Linked DNA regions of Sphaerotilus microaerophilus. The protein of the gene in region 3 binds, or shares a complex with, the protein of the main gene of each other region. Links are inferred from orthologs where the notes say so. Each region holds a gene or a part of one and is shown on either strand. Other genes may lie near its edges. The genes, in order: tsaE, tsaB and tsaD.

The links.
Region 1: the proteins of tsaD (region 3) and tsaE are in contact, whole or in part, in a crystal structure (PDB 6N9A), measured with the Thermotoga maritima proteins. The link is inferred for Sphaerotilus microaerophilus from one-to-one orthologs. Residues at the interface, in WP_004082750.1 of Thermotoga maritima: Cys10, Asp11, Arg49, His50, Leu82, Gly84, Gly135, Gly136, Glu154, Thr155, Leu156, Asp157, Asp158, Ser159, Glu162, Asp165, Lys166, Arg169, Leu170, Tyr175, Lys213, Thr214, Leu217, Tyr218, Gln221, Arg222, Asn324; in WP_004082108.1 of Thermotoga maritima: Leu37, Gly38, Lys46, Lys57, Val59, Lys60, Ser61, Thr63, Phe64, Thr65, Leu66, Met67, Val69, Pro71, Tyr82, Arg83, Leu84, Asp86, Asp88, Phe89, Asp93, Ile128, Asp130, Glu131, Arg134.
Region 2: the proteins of tsaD (region 3) and tsaB are in contact, whole or in part, in a solved structure (PDB 4WQ4), measured with the Escherichia coli proteins. The link is inferred for Sphaerotilus microaerophilus from one-to-one orthologs.

Annotation. Positions count from the first base shown.
Region 1 is NZ_AP025730.1:4,869,254-4,875,360, reverse strand. What follows is about bases 1,289-4,213. They hold tsaE (tRNA (adenosine(37)-N6)-threonylcarbamoyltransferase complex ATPase subunit type 1 TsaE), read left to right. Parts: upstream 1,289-2,445; coding sequence 2,446-2,982; downstream 2,983-4,213. Other genes in these bases: NGK70_RS20845 (N-acetylmuramoyl-L-alanine amidase), read left to right, coding at 2,979-4,213; queG (tRNA epoxyqueuosine(34) reductase QueG), read right to left, coding at 1,289-2,442; NGK70_RS20860 (AEC family transporter), read left to right, coding at 1,289-1,292. Also shown: NGK70_RS20865 (tripartite tricarboxylate transporter substrate binding protein BugE), read right to left, coding at 1-287; more of NGK70_RS20860, read left to right, coding at 390-1,288; more of queG, read right to left, coding at 1,276-1,288; more of NGK70_RS20845, read left to right, coding at 4,214-4,673; NGK70_RS20840 (hypothetical protein), read left to right, coding at 4,713-6,107. UniProt on the Escherichia coli protein: Required for the formation of a threonylcarbamoyl group on adenosine at position 37 (t(6)A37) in tRNAs that read codons beginning with adenine.
Region 2 is NZ_AP025730.1:67,745-73,868, reverse strand. Bases 1,103-4,044 are described here. They hold tsaB (tRNA (adenosine(37)-N6)-threonylcarbamoyltransferase complex dimerization subunit type 1 TsaB), read right to left. Parts: upstream 2,973-4,044; coding sequence 2,232-2,972; downstream 1,103-2,231. Other genes in these bases: dacB (D-alanyl-D-alanine carboxypeptidase/D-alanyl-D-alanine endopeptidase), read left to right, coding at 3,220-4,044; rimI (ribosomal protein S18-alanine N-acetyltransferase), read right to left, coding at 1,726-2,235; NGK70_RS00330 (uracil-DNA glycosylase), read right to left, coding at 1,103-1,729. In the rest of the region: NGK70_RS00335 (magnesium transporter CorA family protein), read left to right, coding at 1-754; more of NGK70_RS00330, read right to left, coding at 776-1,102; more of dacB, read left to right, coding at 4,045-4,671; NGK70_RS00310 (SemiSWEET transporter), read left to right, coding at 4,668-5,003; NGK70_RS00305 (SGNH/GDSL hydrolase family protein), read right to left, coding at 5,040-6,124. UniProt on the Escherichia coli protein: Required for the formation of a threonylcarbamoyl group on adenosine at position 37 (t(6)A37) in tRNAs that read codons beginning with adenine.
Region 3 is NZ_AP025730.1:1,768,508-1,774,669, reverse strand. The notes cover bases 1,662-4,641. They hold tsaD (tRNA (adenosine(37)-N6)-threonylcarbamoyltransferase complex transferase subunit TsaD), read right to left. Parts: upstream 3,702-4,641; coding sequence 2,622-3,701; downstream 1,662-2,621. Other genes in these bases: NGK70_RS07820 (TIGR04438 family Trp-rich protein), read right to left, coding at 4,590-4,641; lgt (prolipoprotein diacylglyceryl transferase), read right to left, coding at 3,698-4,528; NGK70_RS07835 (branched-chain amino acid ABC transporter substrate-binding protein), read right to left, coding at 1,662-2,588. Also shown: NGK70_RS07840 (pyridoxal phosphate-dependent aminotransferase), read right to left, coding at 112-1,263; more of NGK70_RS07835, read right to left, coding at 1,311-1,661; more of NGK70_RS07820, read right to left, coding at 4,642-4,844; NGK70_RS07815 (c-type cytochrome), read left to right, coding at 4,999-5,307; NGK70_RS07810 (glycosyltransferase), read left to right, coding at 5,395-6,162.

The DNA.
Region 1 (6,107 bases), 3.1 Mb from region 3 along the record:
CCCAGCACATGGCCGTCGGGCGGCGCCTTGGTGAGCTCGGCCGCGCCGACGATGCCGCCGCCGCCCGCCTTGTTCTCCACGACCAGGGTCTGCCCCAGCGCCGGGCCGATCTTCTCGGCCACGGTGCGCGCGACGATGTCGGTGGTGCCTCCAGGCGCGAAGGGCACGATCAGGCGCACCGGCTTGTTCGGGTAGCCCTGCGCCAGGGCGCTGCCTGGCAGGGCAGTCATTGCCGCGCCGAGCGCGGCCAGCGTGCTGGCGGCGGTCAACAGATCACGTCTTTGCATGGTTCGGTCTCCTGGATTGGGGCGGGGGTATGGCGCGCATCCTAGCCTGCGCACTCGGTGAGCGGGAGCGGGGGACCTCGGGTAGGCTCGCGGCCGATGTTGCTGACCCACGCCCTGCTGCTGCTGCCGGACTTCCTGCTGATCGTCTGCGGCTTCCTCGTCTGCCGTTTCACCGCGCTGGACCGCACGGTCTGGAACGCCACCGAGCGGCTGGTCTACTGGCTGCTGTTCCCGGTGCTGCTGTTCACCGCCATCGTGCGCACGCCGCTGGACCTGGGCGCGTCCCTCGGGCTGAGTCTGGCCGGCTGGGCGGTGGTGGGTGGCGGCTTCGTGCTGACGGTCGCGCTGCGTCACTGGCCCGGCGTGGATGCCCGGCTGCTGTCCAGCGGGGCGCAGGTGGCCTTCCGCTTCAACTCCTACGTGGCGCTGGCGCTCGCCGAGCGCATTGGCGGCTCGGCCGGGGTGGCCTGGATCGCGCTGCTGGTGGCGCTGTGCGTGCCGCTGTGCAACCTGGGCGCGGTGTGGTCACTGGCGCGCCACGGCGGGCAGAACACGCTGCGCGAGCTGGCGCACAACCCGCTGATCATCGCCACCGTGGCCGGCCTGCTGGCCAACCTGGCCGGGCTGCGCCTGCCGGCGACGGTGGACATGGTGCTGGGCCGCATCGGCGCGGCGGCGCTGCCGCTGGGCCTGATGGCGGTGGGCGCCGGGCTGGAGCTGGGCGGGCTGCAGAAGGCCCCGCGTCTGGCCGCGGCGCTGCTGTCGATCCGCCACGCGCTGCTGCCGGCGCTGGCGCTGGGGCTGGGTGCGCTGCTGGCGCTGCCCACCGGGCAGGCGCAGATCCTGCTGGCCTTCGCGGCGCTGCCCACGGCGTCGAGCTGCTACGTGCTGGCCGCGCGCATGGGCGGCGACGGGCCCTACGTGGCCGGGCTGGTCACCGCCTCGACCCTGCTGGGCATGCTCAGCGTGCCGGTGGCGCTGGCGGTGTTCAGCGCGCTGCACTAACGGGCGCGGCGGCGTCGCGCTGCGCCAGCGCCCAGGCGATGTGCTCGGCCAGCAGCGCCTGCGCGCCGGGCAGGCGCTGCTGCAGGGCGGTGGCGATGGCCGCATCGCCCGTCTCCCGCCAGGCGTTGCCCAGGGCCACGGCGAGGTTGCGCAGCCAGCGCGCATGGCCGATGCGGCGGATCGGCCCGCCCTCGGTGTGGCGCAGGAAGGCGGCCTCGTCCCAGGCCCAGAGTTCGAGCAGCGTGGCGTGGCCGAGCGGCGCACGCACGTCGAAGTCCGGCAACGCGCTGCGGCGGGCGAACTTGTTCCAGGGGCACACCAGCTGGCAGTCGTCGCAGCCGTAGATGCGGTTGCCCAGCGCGGCGCGCAGATCGAGGGGGATCGGCCCGTCGTGCTCGATGGTCAGGTAGCTGATGCAGCGCCGCGCGTCGAGCCGGTAGGGCGCCACGATCGCGCCGGTGGGGCAGGCGTCGATGCAGCGTGTGCAGGTGCCACAGTGGCCGCCCTGACTCGGTGCGGCCGCATCGTCGGTGGGCGGCAGCGGCAGGTCGATGTAGATCTCGCCGAGGAAGCTCATCGAGCCGCCCGTGCGGTCCAGCAGCAGGGTGTGCTTGCCGCGCCAGCCCAGCGTGCTGCGCGAGGCCAGCTCCACCTCCAGCACCGGGGCGGAGTCGCAGAACACGCGGTGTCCGTGCGGGCCGATCTCCGCCTGCAGTTGCTCGGCCAGGCGCTGCAGCCGCTGGCGCAGCACCTTGTGGTAGTCCCGGCCGCGGGCGTAGACCGACACCACCGCCGCGTGCGGATCGGCACTGCGCGCCAGTTCCTGCGCGCGCCAGTCCGGCGGCGGGCCCGCATCCCTGTGACGCGGCAGGTAGTCCATGCGTGCGGTGATCACCCGCACCGTGCCGGGTAGCAGCTCGGCCGGGCGGGCGCGCTTGAGCCCGTGGGCGGCCATGTAGGCCATGCTGCCGTGGAAGCCCGCCTCCAGCCAGCGCAGCAAGCCCGGCTCGGCATCGGCCAGGTTCACGTCGGCGATACCGATCTGGGAGAATCCCAGTGCTTCGGCCCATGTCCGCAACCGAGCCAGCAGGGCCTCCCCCCCCGCCGCGTCGAGCGGGGTGGTCTGTTCCTGCGAGCGGAGATCTGTCATCCGGTGATTCTAGAAACCCGCCTCCTGCATTGGCCCGACGAAGCGGCCTGCATCGCCTGCGCCCAGGCCCTGGCTGCCTGCCCGGCCGTGCGGCGCGCCTGCATCGAACTGGAAGGCACGCTGGGTGCCGGCAAGACCACCTTCGTGCGCCACCTGCTGCGCGCCCTGGGCGTGACCGGGCGCATCAAGAGCCCCAGCTACGCCATCGTCGAGCCCTACGAGCTGCCGCTGCCGCCCGGGCAGGAGGCGGATCCGGCGCCGCTGCCCCTGCTGCACTTCGACTTCTACCGATTCAGCGATCCGCAGGAGTGGGAGGACGCGGGCTTTCGCGAGCTCTTCGCCGCGCCGGGGCTCAAGCTGGTCGAGTGGCCCCGCCAGGCCGGCGGCCTGCTGCCCGAGCCCGACCTGCACTTGCTGATCGACCCGGCGGCCGACGAGAGCCGCCAGGTCACCCTGGCCGCCCGCAGCGAGCCGGGCCGCGTGCTGCTGCAGGCCGCCGCTGCGGCCCTGCCCGCGGATGACACCAGGACGCCGACATGAGCCGACGCCCCCTTCTCCCGACCTCGGACGTGCCCGCCGAGGCGCCTCGCCGCCGCTGGCTGCGCGAGGCCGGCGGCCTGACGCTGTTGCTGGCCGGTGCGGACCTGGCCCGCGGCGCCACCCTGGTGGCTGTGCGCGTGTGGCCGGCGGCCGACTACACCCGTGTGACGCTGGAGTCCGACGTCGCGCTGCAGGTCCGGCACTTCGCCGTGGCCGACCCGCCGCGGCTGGTGATCGACATCGACGGGCTGGAGCTGAATGCCGCGCTGCGCGAGCTGGTCGCCAAGGTGGGCAGCAACGACCCCAACATCGCCAGCGTGCGACTGGGTCAGGGACAGGGCCAAGGTCAAGGACAGGCCCAGGGGCAGGGCACCGGCACCGGCCAGTCGGCGACACCGCGCGTGCGCATGGTGCTGGACCTGAAGCGGCCGAGCACGCCGCAGGTCTTCGCGCTGGCGCCGATCGCGCCCTACCGGCACCGGCTGGTGTTCGACCTGCGCCCGGCGGTGGCGCCGGACCCGCTGATCGCCCTGGTCAAGGAGCGCGAGGTGGCGATCCAGGCTGCCGGCCCGGCCGCACAGCAGTGGCCCCGCTCCAGCCAGGAGGCCGCGCGCCAGGCGGCGGCGGACCTGAATGACGCGCTGGGCGACTTCATCGGCCAGCTCGACACCAGCGACGGCGAACCCGGCGAGGCCAACCGGCCGCGCCACCGCCGTGAGCTGAGCGGTGGGGGCGGTGGCGAGCATTCGGAGGCATCCCAGCGGCCGGCCACGTCAGCGGAGGCGCCAGCGGCATCGTCGCCGCCCGCCGCTCCGGGTGCGCTGCCATCATCGCCGCCGGTTGCCGCGCCCGCATCGTCGCGGCCGTCGGAGGCGCCTCCGGCGTCTGCGCCGGTGGCTCCGCCCCGCCCGCAACCCGCGGCGCAGGCCGAGGGTGAGCCGACCCGTGGGTCGAGCACGGCGCGCGCCAGTGTCAATCGGCTGCTGATCGTCGCGATCGACCCTGGTCACGGCGGTGAGGACCCCGGCGCCATCGGCCCCACCGGCCTGCGCGAGAAGGACGTGGTGCTGAAGGTCGGCCTGAAGCTGGCGGAGAAGATCAACGCCCGCCCCGGCATGCGCGCGGTGCTGACCCGCGACGCGGACTTCTTCGTGCCCCTGCAGGAGCGCGTGGCCAAGGCGCGGCGGGTGCAGGCGGACCTGTTCATGTCGATCCACGCGGATGCCTTCATCACCCCCGCGGCCCGTGGCGCCTCGGTGTTCGCGCTGTCGCCCTCCGGGGCCAGCAGCGCCGCGGCGCGCTGGATGGCCAAGCGCGAGAATGCCTCGGACGCCATCGGTGGCATCAACATCAAGGCGGCGGTGCGCGATGCGCAGATCCTGCGCACGCTGCTGGACATGAGCACCACCGCTCAGATCAAGGACAGCCTGCGTGTGGGCCGCGAGGTGCTGGGCCACATCGGGCGCGTCGGCAAGCTGCACAAGGCGCAGGTCGAGCAAGCCGGTTTCGCGGTGCTGAAGGCGCCGGACATCCCGTCCATCCTGGTCGAGACGGCCTTCATCTCCAACCCGGAAGAAGAAGACCGCCTGCGCAGCGAGCGCTACCAGGCGCAGCTGGTGCAGGCGCTGTATGCCGGCATCGTGCGCTACTTCGCGCGCAACCCACCGCTGGCGCGCAATCGCCTGGCCTGAGCCCCACCTGAACCACCCACCACACCTGGGAGATCCGCTTTGCCCCCCGCTGCCCGTGTTCTCCGCCGCAGCGCCGCGCTGCTCTCCTTGGGTCTGACGCTGGCGCTGCCCGCCACGGCCCAGTCGATCCAGCTGAAGCTCTCGGGCGAACTGCCCAGCGTGACGCCCTGCCCGGAGGGCCTGCCCGCGGACGCCGAGTGCCGGCGCGGGCGCGACCACCTCGGCGCCTGGATCTGGATGGCCCGTCCGACCGGGTGGAACGGCAAGCTCGTCGTGCATGCCCATGGTGGGCCGGAACTGGGCGACCCCTCGGCCGAGCGCACCGCCCGCGACCTGCAACGCTGGAGCGTCTGGCTGCGTGCCGGCTGGGGCTGGGTGGGATCGAGCTTCCGCCAGGGCGGGGTCGAGCTGCGCGCCGCGGCCGACGACACCGAGCGCGCCCGCCAGGCCTTTGTCGGCGAATACGGCGAGCCGGCCTTCACCCTGCTGCACGGGCAGAGCTGGGGCGCAGGCGTCGCCGCCTCGGTGGCCGAGCGCTTCACCACGCCGGACTTCCACCCCCGCCGCGCGATGAGTGGCCGCCCGCCCTACAGCGCCGTGCTGCTGAGTAGTGGCGTGCTCGGCGGCGGCACGCGCGCCTACGACGTGCGACTGGACCTGCGCGTGGTCTACCAGGCGCTGTGCAACAACCACCCCCGCCCGGATGAACCCGGCTACCCGCTGTGGATGGGCTACCCGCTGATCGCCGGCAAGGTGCAGCCGATGACGCGCGCCCAGCTGGCCGAGCGCGTGGACGAGTGCACCGGCCTGAGCCGCCCGGCGGCGCAGCGCAGTCCGGCGCAGCAGCGCGCGCTGGAGACGATCACCCGCATCACGACGATCCCCGAATCCGCCCTGCTCGGCCACCTGGCCTGGGCGACCTGGCACTTCCACGACATCGTCTGGCGCAAGCTCAAGGGCGCCAACCCTTTCGGCAACGAGGGCGTGGTCTACCGCGGCAGCGGCGATGCCCGCATCGACCAGGCGCTCAATGCCCGCGTCGACCGCTACCGGGCCGATCCGGCCGCGCTGGAGGCGCTGGCGGCGGACACCAACCCCGGCGGGCGCATCCACCGCCCGGTGCTGACCGTGCATGCGGTGCGCGACACCGTGGCCTTCGTGGAGCTGGAATCGCAATGGCGCCAGACGATGGAGGAGGCCGGCACCGCCGCCAACCTGCTGCAGGTCTACTCCGACCACGGCGAGCACAGCTACCTCAGCGACGCCACCTACCTGGCCGCCGCTGCGGCGCTGGAGGGCTGGGTCAAGAGCAACACCCGGCCCAGCGCTGCCGACGTGGCTGTAGCCTGCCGCGCGCTGGACACGCCGTGGCAGCCACGCACGGGCTGCCGCTTCCTGCCCGACTACCAGCCCAAGCGGCTGGATGAGCGCGTG
Region 2 (6,124 bases), 1.7 Mb from region 3 along the record:
GCTGCGCTCGATCGACACCAGTCCGGTCGGCTTCGCGGTCTTTGACCGCGTGCTGCTGACGGTGCATCCGAGCGATTGCCAGGCGCGCGATTTCTTTGCCCAGCGCCTGCTGCAGACCTCGGCCAACGGCCGGATGCCCGCCAGCCCGGCCGACCTGATGCTGCGCATCGTCAACCACCTGGTGGACGGCTACCTGGAGCTGCGCCGGCTGCTCACCCGACAGCTCGGCACGCTGCAGCAGGATCTGCTCGGTCCGCGCAGCCGCCGGGTCGACTGGCAGGCGCTGCTGGAGTCGCGCAACCTGCTGCACCAGTTGGAAGACGTCTGCGAGGACCAGCACAGCGCGGTGCAGGAGTGGATGGATGCACTCGATGAGTGGCCGGCAGAGACCGAGCCACAGGCCGTGCGCGAGCGCGAGCTGCTGCGCCTGCGCTCACGCGACGTGCAGGAGCACATCGAGCGAGTCCTTACGCACGTGCGACGCCTGCAGGCCTCGGCCGAATCGGCGGTGCAGATGCACTTCTCGGCGTTGGGGCAGCGCACCAACGACATCATGCGCACGCTGACGGTGCTGACGGCGATCTTCCTGCCGCTGAACCTGATCACCGGCTTCTTCGGCATGAACTTCGACAGCCTGCCGCTCATCCACACCACCACCGGCGTGTGGTTCGCCATCGGCACGATGGCGGTGCTGGGCATCGGGCTGTCGGTGTTCTTCTGGCGCAAGCGCTACCTGGGGACGCGCCACGCCTGAGGTGGCTGTCGCTGGCCGGTGTCAGGCCTGCGGGGGCGTGTCGCGTTCGGCGTTGACGCGTGCCAGCACCTCGGCGGCCAGGCAGAGGTCTTCCCAGCTGCGGGCCTTGTCGAGCGGGTTGCGCAGCAGGTAGGCCGGGTGGTAGGTCACCACCACCGGCACGCCGTGGTAGCGGTGCACCTTGCCGCGCAGCCGGCCGATCGGCTCCTGGCTGGCCAGCAGTGACTGCACCGCGAAGCGTCCCATCGCCAGGATCAGGCGCGGCGCGACCAGCTCCACCTGGCGCTTCAGGAAGGGCTCGCACTGCGCCACCTCGGGTGGCTCCGGGTTGCGGTTGGCCGGCGGGCGGCACTTGAGCACGTTGGCGATGTAGACCTGCCGGGCTGGCTCGGCCTCCTGGCGGGTCAGTCCGACGGCGCGCAGCATGTTGTCCAGCAGCTGCCCGGCCTTGCCGACGAAGGGCTCGCCCTGGCGGTCTTCCTGCTCGCCGGGCGCCTCGCCGATCAGCATCCAGTGCGCCTGCTCGTTGCCGACGCCGAACACCGTCTGGCGCCGGCTTTCACACAGGACACAGGCGCGGCAACCGGCCACGGCCTCGCGCAGGGCCGGCCAGTCCATCGATGCGACGCCGCCGGGCCGCAGCGCGCGGGTGGGGGGCGTGGCGGGCACGGCGGCCGTGACGGTCGGTTCTGCCCGGCGGCTCGCAGCAGGGGCGGGTGAGGGGAGCGGTGCGGGAACTGGCGCAGGAACTGGCGCAGGAATTGGCTTAGGAACCGGCGCAGGAAGCGGTGCGGAGGGCGCTGCCGACACCGTCGTCTGAGCGGCCCCCGAGGGGTGTGGCTCGTCCGTGGTGGTGTTGTTGGTGTCGGCCTCTGAGGCTGTCCCTGTTTCTGCGGGGGGCTCGGGCGGCAGCCACAGGTGCACGTCCATGGCCTCCAGCATGGACAGGCGGCGTTCCGGCCAGCGGGTACTCATCGCGAGCGCCCCCAGGCGGGGGTGGGCGGCTCGACGGCACGGCGCAGCACCAGCGCATCCTCGCGCCGCCCGCCAGCATCGGGGTAGTAGCCCTTGCGCAGCCCGACCTGCTCGAAGCCGAAGCGTTCGTACAGCGCACGGGCGCGCCCATTGCTCGGCCGCACCTCCAGCCAGAGCCAGTGGGCGTCTTCGCGGCGGGCGTGTTCCTCCAGCGCACGCAGCAGCAGCAGGGCGTGGCCCTGGCCCTGGTGATCGGGCGCGACGGTGAGGTTGAGCAGGTGCAGCTCGTCCAGCCCGGCCATCACGATCTGGTAGCCCAGCAGTTCGCCGCTGGCGCTGATCAGGCTGCAGCACCAGTAGCCGGAGGCGATCGAATCGATGAAGTTGCCGCGGCTCCAGGGGAAGGGGTAGGCCTGTACCTCGATGGCCATCACCGCGTCGAGGTGGCTGACCTCCATGGGCTGCAGCCGTGGGGTCGGTGCTGGCAGCGGCGCGCGGGCGTTCATGGCGCCGTCGTGCTGGGTTGAGCGGCCGGCCGTGCGGCCAGGCGTTCGGCGGTCGTCTGGGCCACCTTGTCGCGCACGTACAGCGGCAGTGCCAGCGCCGGGTCCAGCGTTTCGCCGCGTTGCCAGGCCGCTTGGGCCAAGGCGGCCAGGGCGGCGCCGTCGGGCGCGGCATCGGCGATCTGGACGAGTGCGGCATCGACCGACCCCAGCGCCTCCTGCAGGGCGGGCAGGGCCAGCGCATTGCCCGCCACGGCGACAGGATGCCGGGCCACTGCGGCCGCCAGGCTGGCAGGGCTGTAGAGCGCGGCCGATTGCCGCAGTTGCCAGTGGCCGGGGCCGAGTCGCTGCCAGCAGGCGGCGTAGACCTCGCCCATGCGGGCATCGGTGGCCGCCCAGACCTGGTCGACGCCGCAGCGCTGGTGGGCGCTTTCGGCCACCGCGGCCAGGGTGTCGAGCGCCAGCAGCGGCCGGCCACTGCCCAGCGCCAGCCCCTGCGCGACGGCGCAGGCGGTGCGCAGGCCGGTGAAGGCGCCGGGGCCGCGGCCGAAGCCGATGGCATCGAGCTGCGCCAGGGTGCAGCCGGCCTCGGCGAGCAGGCCTTGCACGGCCGGCAACAGCGTGGCGGAGGCCTGGGCGCCGGCGGGCAGGGCGCGCACACGCAGCGCGCCGCCGCACAGCAGCGCGAGGTGCACCGTCTCGGTGGCGGCGTCGATGGCAAGCAGGCGCGGATCGGTCATGGGCAGGCGCGGGATCAGCCCGGCAGTGTAGCGGTGGCGGCCGTGGCCACGGGCTGTGGCACATCGCACGCGCCGTCTCCCGCACGCTTGGCGCCCTCCCCTGCGCAGAGGGCCGGCCTGCACACAGGGCAGGCCGGGCTGCGTATCATGCTGCAGTGCAGCGAAAATGGCGTCCAGGCTTGGCCTGCGTCCCGGCCATCCCCTCTGAGCTGCGCCTCCCCCTGCCTTGTCGTCGTTGTCGATCCTGATGTCCTGTGCCTCCAAGCTGCTGTTGCGGGCCATTCCGTTCGGCCTGGGCCGGTGGCTGCTTGCCCTGAGCCTGCTGGCCGGTTGGGCGGCTGCGCATGCCGTGGTGCCCGAGCCGGTGCGTGCCGCACTGGCCCGCGCGCAGATCGATGCCGACAGCCTGTCCCTGTGGGTCGCCCCGGTGGGTACCGACACGCCGCGCCTGGCCCACCAGGCCGAACGGCTGGCCCACCCCGCCTCGGTGATGAAGCTGGTCACCTCGGCCGTGGCGCTGCAGCGGCTTGGGCCGTCGTGGCAGTGGAACACGGGGGTCTACTTCGACGGCCCGGTGCAGCGCGGCGTGCTGGAGGGCTCGCTGATCCTGCAGGGGCGCGGCGACCCGCGCCTGGTGACCGAGCGGCTGTGGCTGCTGCTGCAGCGCGTGCGGCAACTGGGCGTGCAGGAGATCCGTGGCGACATCCTGCTGGACCGCAGCCACTTCGCCCTGCCGCCGGGCGACCCCGGCGCCTTCGATGGCGAGCCCTACCGGCCCTACAACGTGCTGCCCGACGCGCTGATGCTCAACCAGAAGAGCTTCACGCTGTCGTTTCGGCCGGATGCGGCGCGCGGCCTGGCCTGGGTGAGCGCCGAGCCGGTGCTCACAGGGGTCGAGCTGCCGGCCAGCGTACCGCTGGACCGCCACCCCTGCGGCGAGTGGCGCGCCGCTCTGGCGGCGGACTTCAGCCAGGCCCGGCGCCTGAAGCTGGGCGGCAGTTACCCCGCCGCCTGTGGCGAAAAGACTTGGCCGATCGCCTACCAGGACCCGGGCAGCTACGACGCGCGCCTGATCGATGCGGCCTGGCGCGGCGTCGGCGGCCGCCTGCGTGGCGCGGTGCGCGAGGGCCGGGTGCCCGCCGGGCTGGCGCCGGCCTTCGAGTTCGCCTCCCCGTCGCTGGCCGAGGCGCTGCGCGACATGAACAAGTTCAGCAACAACATGGTGGCCCAGCACACCCTGCTGGCGCTGAGCCCGGTGCTGCCGGCGCGCTTCGAGCCGGCCCGGGCCGCGGCGCTGGAGACCCTGCTGCAGGGCCCCGGTTGCGCACCTGGCGAGATCGTGCTGGACAACGGCTCCGGCCGCTCGCGCGAGGAGCGCATCACCGCGCATTGCCTGGCGCGGGTGATGCAATGGTCCTGGGCCCAGCCCTGGATGCCCGAGCTGCTGGCCTCGCTGCCGGTGGCCGGCGTGGACGGCACCGCACGCCGCGCCGTGGCCGCCAGCGGGCGGGCCCATTTCAAGACCGGCTCGCTCGCCAACGTGGCGGCGCTGGCCGGCTGGATCCACCTGCCCAGCGGGCGCCGCGTCGTCGTGGTCGCCTTCATCAACCATCCCCTGGCGGCGCAGCGCGAGGCGCGCGCCGCCCTCGATGCCGTCGTGCAATGGGTGCTCGACGACAAGGAACTCAACGCCCCATGAACGAGATCACTTCCACCGTGGCCCTTTCTGGCCTGGCCGACCCGCAGACCCTGTCCGCGCTGCGTGACGCGATCGGCATCATCGCTGCCTGCCTGACCACGCTGTCCTTCGTGCCGCAGGCCTGGCACACGCTGCGCACCCGCGACGTCAGCGGCATTTCGCTGACGATGTATAGCGTCTTCACCCTCGGCGTGGCGCTGTGGCTGGTCTACGGTGTGATCCTGGGCGCCTGGCCGGTGATCATCGCCAACCTGGTCACGCTGGCGCTGGCCGCCACGATCCTGACGATGAAGCTGAGGTTCGGGCAGGCGCCGGTGGCCATCCGCGGCTGAGCGCAGGCTACCGGCAGCGGGAGCCGACGCTGCGGGTCAGAACGGGTTGGTGCGTGCCCGCGAGATGGCCGACGAGCCCAGCTGGGCCTGCCAGGCCGCACCGGGGCGGCGGCCATCGGCCCAGAGGTAGGTCGTGTTGCTGGCGGCGGCGCCGCTGGCCAGGGTCAGGTTGCTGCAGCCGATGACGCGGCGCTCGTCGCTCTCGTTGGGGTAGATGGTGTTGAACGGCGCGCTGTAGATGCCCGCCAGGTCGCTGTCCGCGCTGCCGTCGAACTGGACCTTGGTGGTGACGCAGGCCGCGCTGGTCCAGTCGGTGAAGCCGTAGGTGCCCGGGTTCTTGGCCATGAACTGCAGCAACTCGTCCGCCGTGACCAGGCCGACGTAGCGCCCGTCATTGATGACGGTCAGGCGCAGGCGTTCGTTGAAGCGCGCACTCAGGTCGGTGAGCAGCTGCTGGCGGTCGATGTCGGTGTGGGCCGCCTTTTCCGCGATGGCGTAGGGCGACAGGCCCAGGTCCGGCATCGTGGCGTAGACGATCCGCCCACCTGCGCCATTGTTGGCCATGCGGTTGACCAGGTTGCCCAGCGTCGTCCCCGCATCGCTCGCCTGGGCGAGCGCCTGGTCGCGGCTGAGGCTGCCGAGGTCGTAGGCGCTGTACGCATCCAGCACATCGTGCATGCCTGCCATCACCGTGACCAGCGTGGTCGGGTTGAGCACATCGGTGGCGTTGAACGCGGCAAACTGCGCTGCCACTTGGCTGACCCGGGCGCCATAGGCCGCCTTCATCACCGCGTTGGCACTCCCGGCTGTTCCACCGCACTCGGCGAAGGTCAGGCCGAAGCTGGCGGCCACGGACTGCACCCACAGCGGGGAGCTGCCGCACACCAGGGCGCCGGTGGTGGTGTCGACGGCGTTGTGGCCGTACTTGCTGCCCAGGGGCTCGCTGGCCAAGCCAGCGCCGAGTGCGCTCAGCTCGTCACCGAAGACGACCATGCGGGTCGGCGCGAAGTTCTCGACGCGCGAGGTGCTGCCCCCGCAGGCGGCCAGGCCCAGGGTCGCGGCCACGGCCAGCGTGGCTCCCAGGGTGCGGGCGGCGCGGGTCAGGGCGGTGGTCTTCAGCT
Region 3 (6,162 bases):
GCCGATGCGCCTGAGCCACGGTTTCGAGGTTCACTTGCGGACACGGGTGAAACCGACCCGTGCCGTGCGAGGCTCGCTGCCGGGGGAAAGCCCCAGCCGCGAAGCCCGTGATTATAGCCGCAGCGCCGCGGCCAGCCGATCCACCCCCTGCAGCAGGCGCTCGGGCTGCTTCGACGCGAAGCACCAGCGCAGCCAGCCCTCCCCCTCGGCACCAAAGGCCACGCCCGGCGCCAGCCCCAGGCCGTGCTCGTGCACCAGCCGTTTGGCCAGCGCGAGCGAGTCGGCCTCGCCGTCCACGCGCAGGAAGGCGTACATCGCGCCCGGCGGCATGGCCAGCTCGACGCGTGGCAGTTCGCGCAGCGCGCCTACCAGCGTGTCGCGGCAGTGGCGCAGCCGGGCCCGTAGCGCCGGAACGGCGTCGGGCGCCGCTGCCAGCGCCGCCAGACCCGCACGCTGCACGAACACCGGCGCACAGGAGGTGTTGAACTCGATCAGCTTGCCCAGGTGCTCCATCAGCCGCGGCGGCACGACCAGGCTGCCCAGGCGCCAGCCGGTCATCAGGAAGCTCTTAGAGAAGCTGTGCACCACCAGCAGGCGGTCGTCGGGCTCGGCCAGGTCGAGAAAGCTCGGCGCCGCAGCGGCGGCGTCCGCAAAGTACAGCCGCTCGTAGACCTCGTCGGAGACGATCCAGGTGCCGGTGCGCCGGCAGTGCGCCAGGATCTGGCCGATCTCGGCGTGCGTGAGCGTCCAGCCGGTCGGGTTGTTCGGCGAGTTGACAATCAGCACCCGCGTGGCGGGCGTGATGGCCGCCAGCAGCTCGTCCAGGTCGAGCTGCCAGGCCCCTTCGTGGGGATGCAGACTGACGCGCTTCACCCGCGCACCCAGGATGGCCGGCTGGGCGGTCAGGTTGGGCCAGACCGGCACCACCGCAACCACCTCGTCGCCTGCGTCCACCAGCAGTTGCTGCGCCAGCATCAACGCGCTGACGCCCGAGGACGTGATCGCCACCCGCTCGGCACTCACCGCCGGGTGCAGGCTCGAAATGTAGGCCGCCTGCGCCTCGCGCAACTCGGGCAGGCCAAGGTTGTGGGCGTAGAAGACCTCGCCCGCCTCGATCGAGCGGATCGCCGCCTGGCAGACCGGCGCCGGCGTCGGCTCGTCGCTCTCGCCGAACCAGAAGGCCAGCACGTCGCTGCGCCCCAGGCCGGCGTTGGCCACTTCGCGGATGCGCGAGGCATCCAGGTCGGCAATCACATGGCGCACATCCGCATCCCGCACAGCACGCACCCCGTCGGTGGTTGGTCAGCCGGTCAGTATGCCGGCATCTTGCAGCTGTGCGGCAGCTCGGTCTGCGCCGCACTCAGGTAGCGCAGGGTGCGGAAACCGTAGCCGCTGCCCTCGACGTCGAAGCGCACGCCCTCGCTGCCGGCCTTGCGCATCACACTGACGTACAGCGGCTGGATGAACTGGTGGTCGCCCGCGCGCATCACGCCCTGGCCCAGGCCGCCGAGTGTCCGGCCGTCGTAGCGCGCGCCCGACAGGGCCCGGGCCACCGCGCCGGCCTCGGCACTCTTCGCCCGTTCGATGGCCTGCGCCAGCATCTCGACCATCACCTGCATGCGCACGTGGAGGTAGTCGTCCTCGGGCTTGGGGAAGCGCTGGCGGAAGCGCTGCACCAGCTCATCGGAGGCCTTGCCACCCACGTTCGGATGCCACTCGGCCAGCGCCACCACGCGGTCGACGCCCGCCTCGCCCAGCGTGCCCGGCACGCCCAGCGCATTGCCGTAGAAGGTGTAGAACTTGCCCTCGAAGCCCACCTCGCGCGCCGCCTTGACCAGCAGCGTCAGGTCGTTGCCCCAGTTGCCGGTGACCACCGCCTGGGCGCCGCTGGCCTTGATCTTGGTGGCGTAGGGCAGGAAGTCCTTGACCCGGCCGATCGGGTGCATTTCCTGGCCGACCACGCTGACATCGGGGCGGCGCTGGCCGATCAGCTCCTGGGCGCGGCGCACCACGTACTGGCCGAAGCTGTAGTCCTGGCCGATCAGGTAGACGCGCTTGAGCGCACTGTCCTGCGCCATCACGTCCATCAGCGCGCCCAGGCGCATGTCGGCATGCGCGTCGAAGCGGAAATGCCAGGGGCTGCACTTCTCGTTGGTCAGCGAGGGCTCGACCGCCGAGTAGTTCAGGAAGAGTGCCTGCCGGGCCGGCTCGCGCTGGTTGTGCTTGTTGAGCGCGTCGATCAGCGCGGCGGCGACCGCCGAGCTGTTGCCCTGGGCGACGAAGGCCACGTCCTGGTCCAGCGCCGACTTCAGCACCGACAGCGCCTCTTCGGCGTTGCCCTTGCTGTCCAGCCGGACCAACTCCAGCGGATGCGCGCCGTCGGGCAGCTTCACGCCGCCGCGGGCGTTGACGCGCTCGACTGCCCATTGCAGGTTGCGCGCCACCGCCTCGCCAGCGTTGCCGAAGGGGCCGGACAGGCCCTCGATCAGGCCGAGGCGGATTGGCACCAACGTCGCGGCCCCCGCCGAGAAGGTCAGCGAAGACAGCACAGCAGCCGCCACACAGCAGCCGAGAAAAGATGGCTTCATGTCGAGAAAGAGGATGAGATCAAGATGCCGACGTCACCGCTGCGTCAGCTCCCAGCGCGGCTGCACGTCGAACGCGTAGGCCTCGCTGGGCTGCGCCAGCCCCGCCTGCAGGCGCATGGCCGCGGCCAACGCGATCATGGCGCCATTGTCGGTGCACAGGTGCAGCTCCGGGTAGTGCACGCGCACACCACGCCGCTGGCAGGCGGCATCGAGTTGCTGACGCAGCGACCGGTTGGCCCCCACGCCGCCGGCCACCACGAGGCGCCGCAGACCGCTGCCCTTCAGCGCGGCAAGCGACTTGGCCACCAGCACCTCAACGATGGCGGCCTGCGTGGACGCAGCCAGATCGGCCCGGGCGGCTTCGGTCAGCGCCTGCGCCGCCTCCAGCTTGAGCAGCTGGGTGCGCACCGCCGTCTTCAGCCCGGCAAAGGAGAAGTCCAGGTTGCCGGCGCGCAGCAGCGGGCGCGGCAGCGCAAAGGCATCCGCCCGCCCCTGCTCGGCCAGCCGCGCCAGCGCCGGCCCACCCGGGTAGCCCAGGCCGAGCATCTTGGCGGTCTTGTCGAAGGCCTCGCCCGCCGCGTCGTCGATGGTCTCGCCCAGCTGCTCGTAGCGCCCCACTCCTTCGACGCGCATCAGCTGCGTGTGCCCACCCGAGACCAGCAACGCAATGAAGGGGAACTCCGGCGGATCGGCCGACAGAAAGGGCGACAGCAGGTGCCCCTCCAGGTGATGCACGCCCAGCACCGGGCGCTGCAGCGCCAGCCCGAGCGCGCAGGCCACGCCCGTGCCGACCAGCAGCGCCCCCGCCAAGCCAGGGCCGCGGGTGTAGGCCACCACATCGATGGCATCGAGCCCAAGGCCCGACTGGCTCAGCACCTCGCGCGCCAGCGGCACCACGCGGCGGATGTGGTCACGCGACGCCAGTTCCGGCACCACGCCGCCATAGGCCTGGTGCATGTCGATCTGGCTGTGCAGCGCATGGGCGAGCAGGCGCGGCGGCGCCACGCCCGCACTGCCCTCGGGCAGTTCCACCAACGCCACGCCGGTTTCGTCGCAGGAGGATTCGATGCCCAGCACGCGCAGCGGCGCCGGGCCAGACACGACACCGCTCATCGCGCCACCGCGCTGCGGCCGGCCCACCACCAGATCAGCGCCCCGGCGACGATCATCGGCACGCACAGCCACTGGCCCATGCTGAGGTTCAGGGCCAGCAGGCCCAGGAAACTGTCCGGCTCGCGGAAGTACTCGGCGATGAAGCGGAAGCTGCCGTAACCGACCAGGAAGGCGCCAGACACCCGCCCCCAGACGACGCCACCCGCGGCCGACGTGTGCGCGCCGCGGCTGCGCCCATAGAACCAGAGCAGCACAAACAGCGCCAGCCCCTCCAGCGCGAACTGGTAGAGCTGCGACGGGTGCCGCGGCAGCTCGCTGCCGGACTGCGGGAACACCATCGCCCAGGGCAGCGACGCATCAGCCGCCCGCCCCCAGAGCTCGCCATTGATGAAATTGCCCAGCCGGCCGCAGGCCAGCCCGGTGGGCACGCAGGGAGCCACCAGATCGGTCACCTCGAAGAAGCGCCGACCGCGCAGCCGCGCAAACACCACCATCGCCACCAGCACGCCCAGCAGGCCGCCGTGGAAGGCCATGCCCCCCTTCCACACCGCGAAGATCTCCAGCGGGTTGGCCAGGTAGTAGCCAGGTTTGTAGAACAGCACGTAGCCGATGCGCCCCCCCAGGATCACGCCCAGCACACCGAAGAAGAGCAGGTCCTCCACCTCGCGGGCGGTCCAGCCACCGGCCGCGTAGGGCGCATGGCGGATGCGGCGCGTCGCCAGCAGGTAGAACAGGCCGAAAGCGGCCAGGTAGGTCAGGCCGTACCAGTGGATCTGGAAAAACCCCAGGTTGATCGCGACGGGATCGAATTGCGGATGGACGAGCATGGGGCGGGATCATATCGACCCGCCTGCCCCCACTCTGCGACCGACCAGCCCGGCGCGACGCTCAGCGCCCCTTGCGCGCCGACGCCTTGGGCAACCCACCCATCGCCGCCACCGCACGCTGGCGGCGGGCCCGCCTGCGCTGCTCGAAGCGCTCCTCCTGTAGCCGGCGCGTGCGCCCGCTTGCATCTGACCAGGCCCACCACACCAGAGCGGCGATGAAGGGCAGGAACATCGACCAGGCAGACCACTGGGCCATCGGCTCCATCCCCAGCCAGCGCAGCAGCAGCAGGGCCAATCCCAGCATCACGAAGTACATGGCCCCTCCAGTTCGGGTTTGGATGACAACCGTTGAGCATACTGCCGCGTTGAGTCTCGTGAGTCAGACTGGTGTCAAGTGACGACCGGGAGGGCTCATTACAATCCGTTCGCTTCGTCCCCCTACGGCCTTGCCGACACCCTGAAAGGAAACCATGAAGTCCGTGTTCGCCCTGATCGCTGCCGCCTTCGTCGCCGGCCCCGCCCTCGCTGCCGATGCCGGCCTGGAACTGGCGCAGAAGAAGAACTGCATGGCCTGCCACGCCATTGACAAGAAGCTGGTCGGCCCGGCCTACAAGGATGTGGCCGCCAAGTACAAGGCCGACAAGGCCGCTCCCGCCGCGCTGGCCGCCAAGGTGGTCAAGGGTGGCGTGGGTGCCTGGGGCAATGTGCCGATGCCCGCCAACAATGTGACCGAAGCCGAAGCCAAGCAGCTGGTCGCCTGGGTGCTGAGCCAGAAGTGATGGCCGCGGGCCAACCGCCCGCCGCCCTCCCACAACGCCCCGCCTCGCGGGGCGTTTTCACTTGAGCCCCCCTGCTGCCAGCGCGCCATGAGGATCCTGTTCGTCCACCAGAATTTCCCTGCTCAGTACGTGCATCTCGCTCCGGCGCTGGCTGCGCGCGGCCACGAGGTCCGGGCGCTGGCCATCTCCGAGCAGCGCCAGGCCCTGCCCGGTGTCCAGGTGTGGCGCTATGGCGTGAAGCGCGGCAACACCGCGGGCATCCACCCCTGGGTGGTGGACGTGGAAACCAAGGTGCTGCGTGGCGAGGCCTGCGCCCACGCCGCCGCGCAACTGGCGCAGCGCGGCTACGCGCCCGACCTGATCTGCGTGCACCCCGGCTGGGGCGAGGCACTGTTCCTGCGCGAGGTCTGGCCGAAGGCAAGGCAACTGCACTTCGTGGAGATGTACTACGGGGCCGAGGGGCAGGACGTCGGCTTCGACCCCGAGTTCCCTGGCGTGGACCTGGCCGCGCGCTGCCGGCTGGTGATGAAGAACAGCGCCCTCCTGCAGGGCCTGGTGACGATGGACGCCGGCATCAGCCCGACGCACTGGCAGGCCGGCACCGTGCCGGCGCTGTTCCAGCCCAAGCTGACCGTGCTGCATGACGGCATCGACACCCGTCGCGCCAGCCCGAATCCCCAGGCGCGTTTCCAAGCCACTACGCAGGCCACCACGCAGGCCGGCCTGACGCTCGACCTGACGGTGGCCGACGAGGTGCTGAGCTTCATCAACCGCAACCTGGAGCCCAGCCGCGGTTACCACCGCTTCATGCGCGCGCTGCCCGGAATCCTGCAGCGGCGCCCGCAGGCCCAGGTC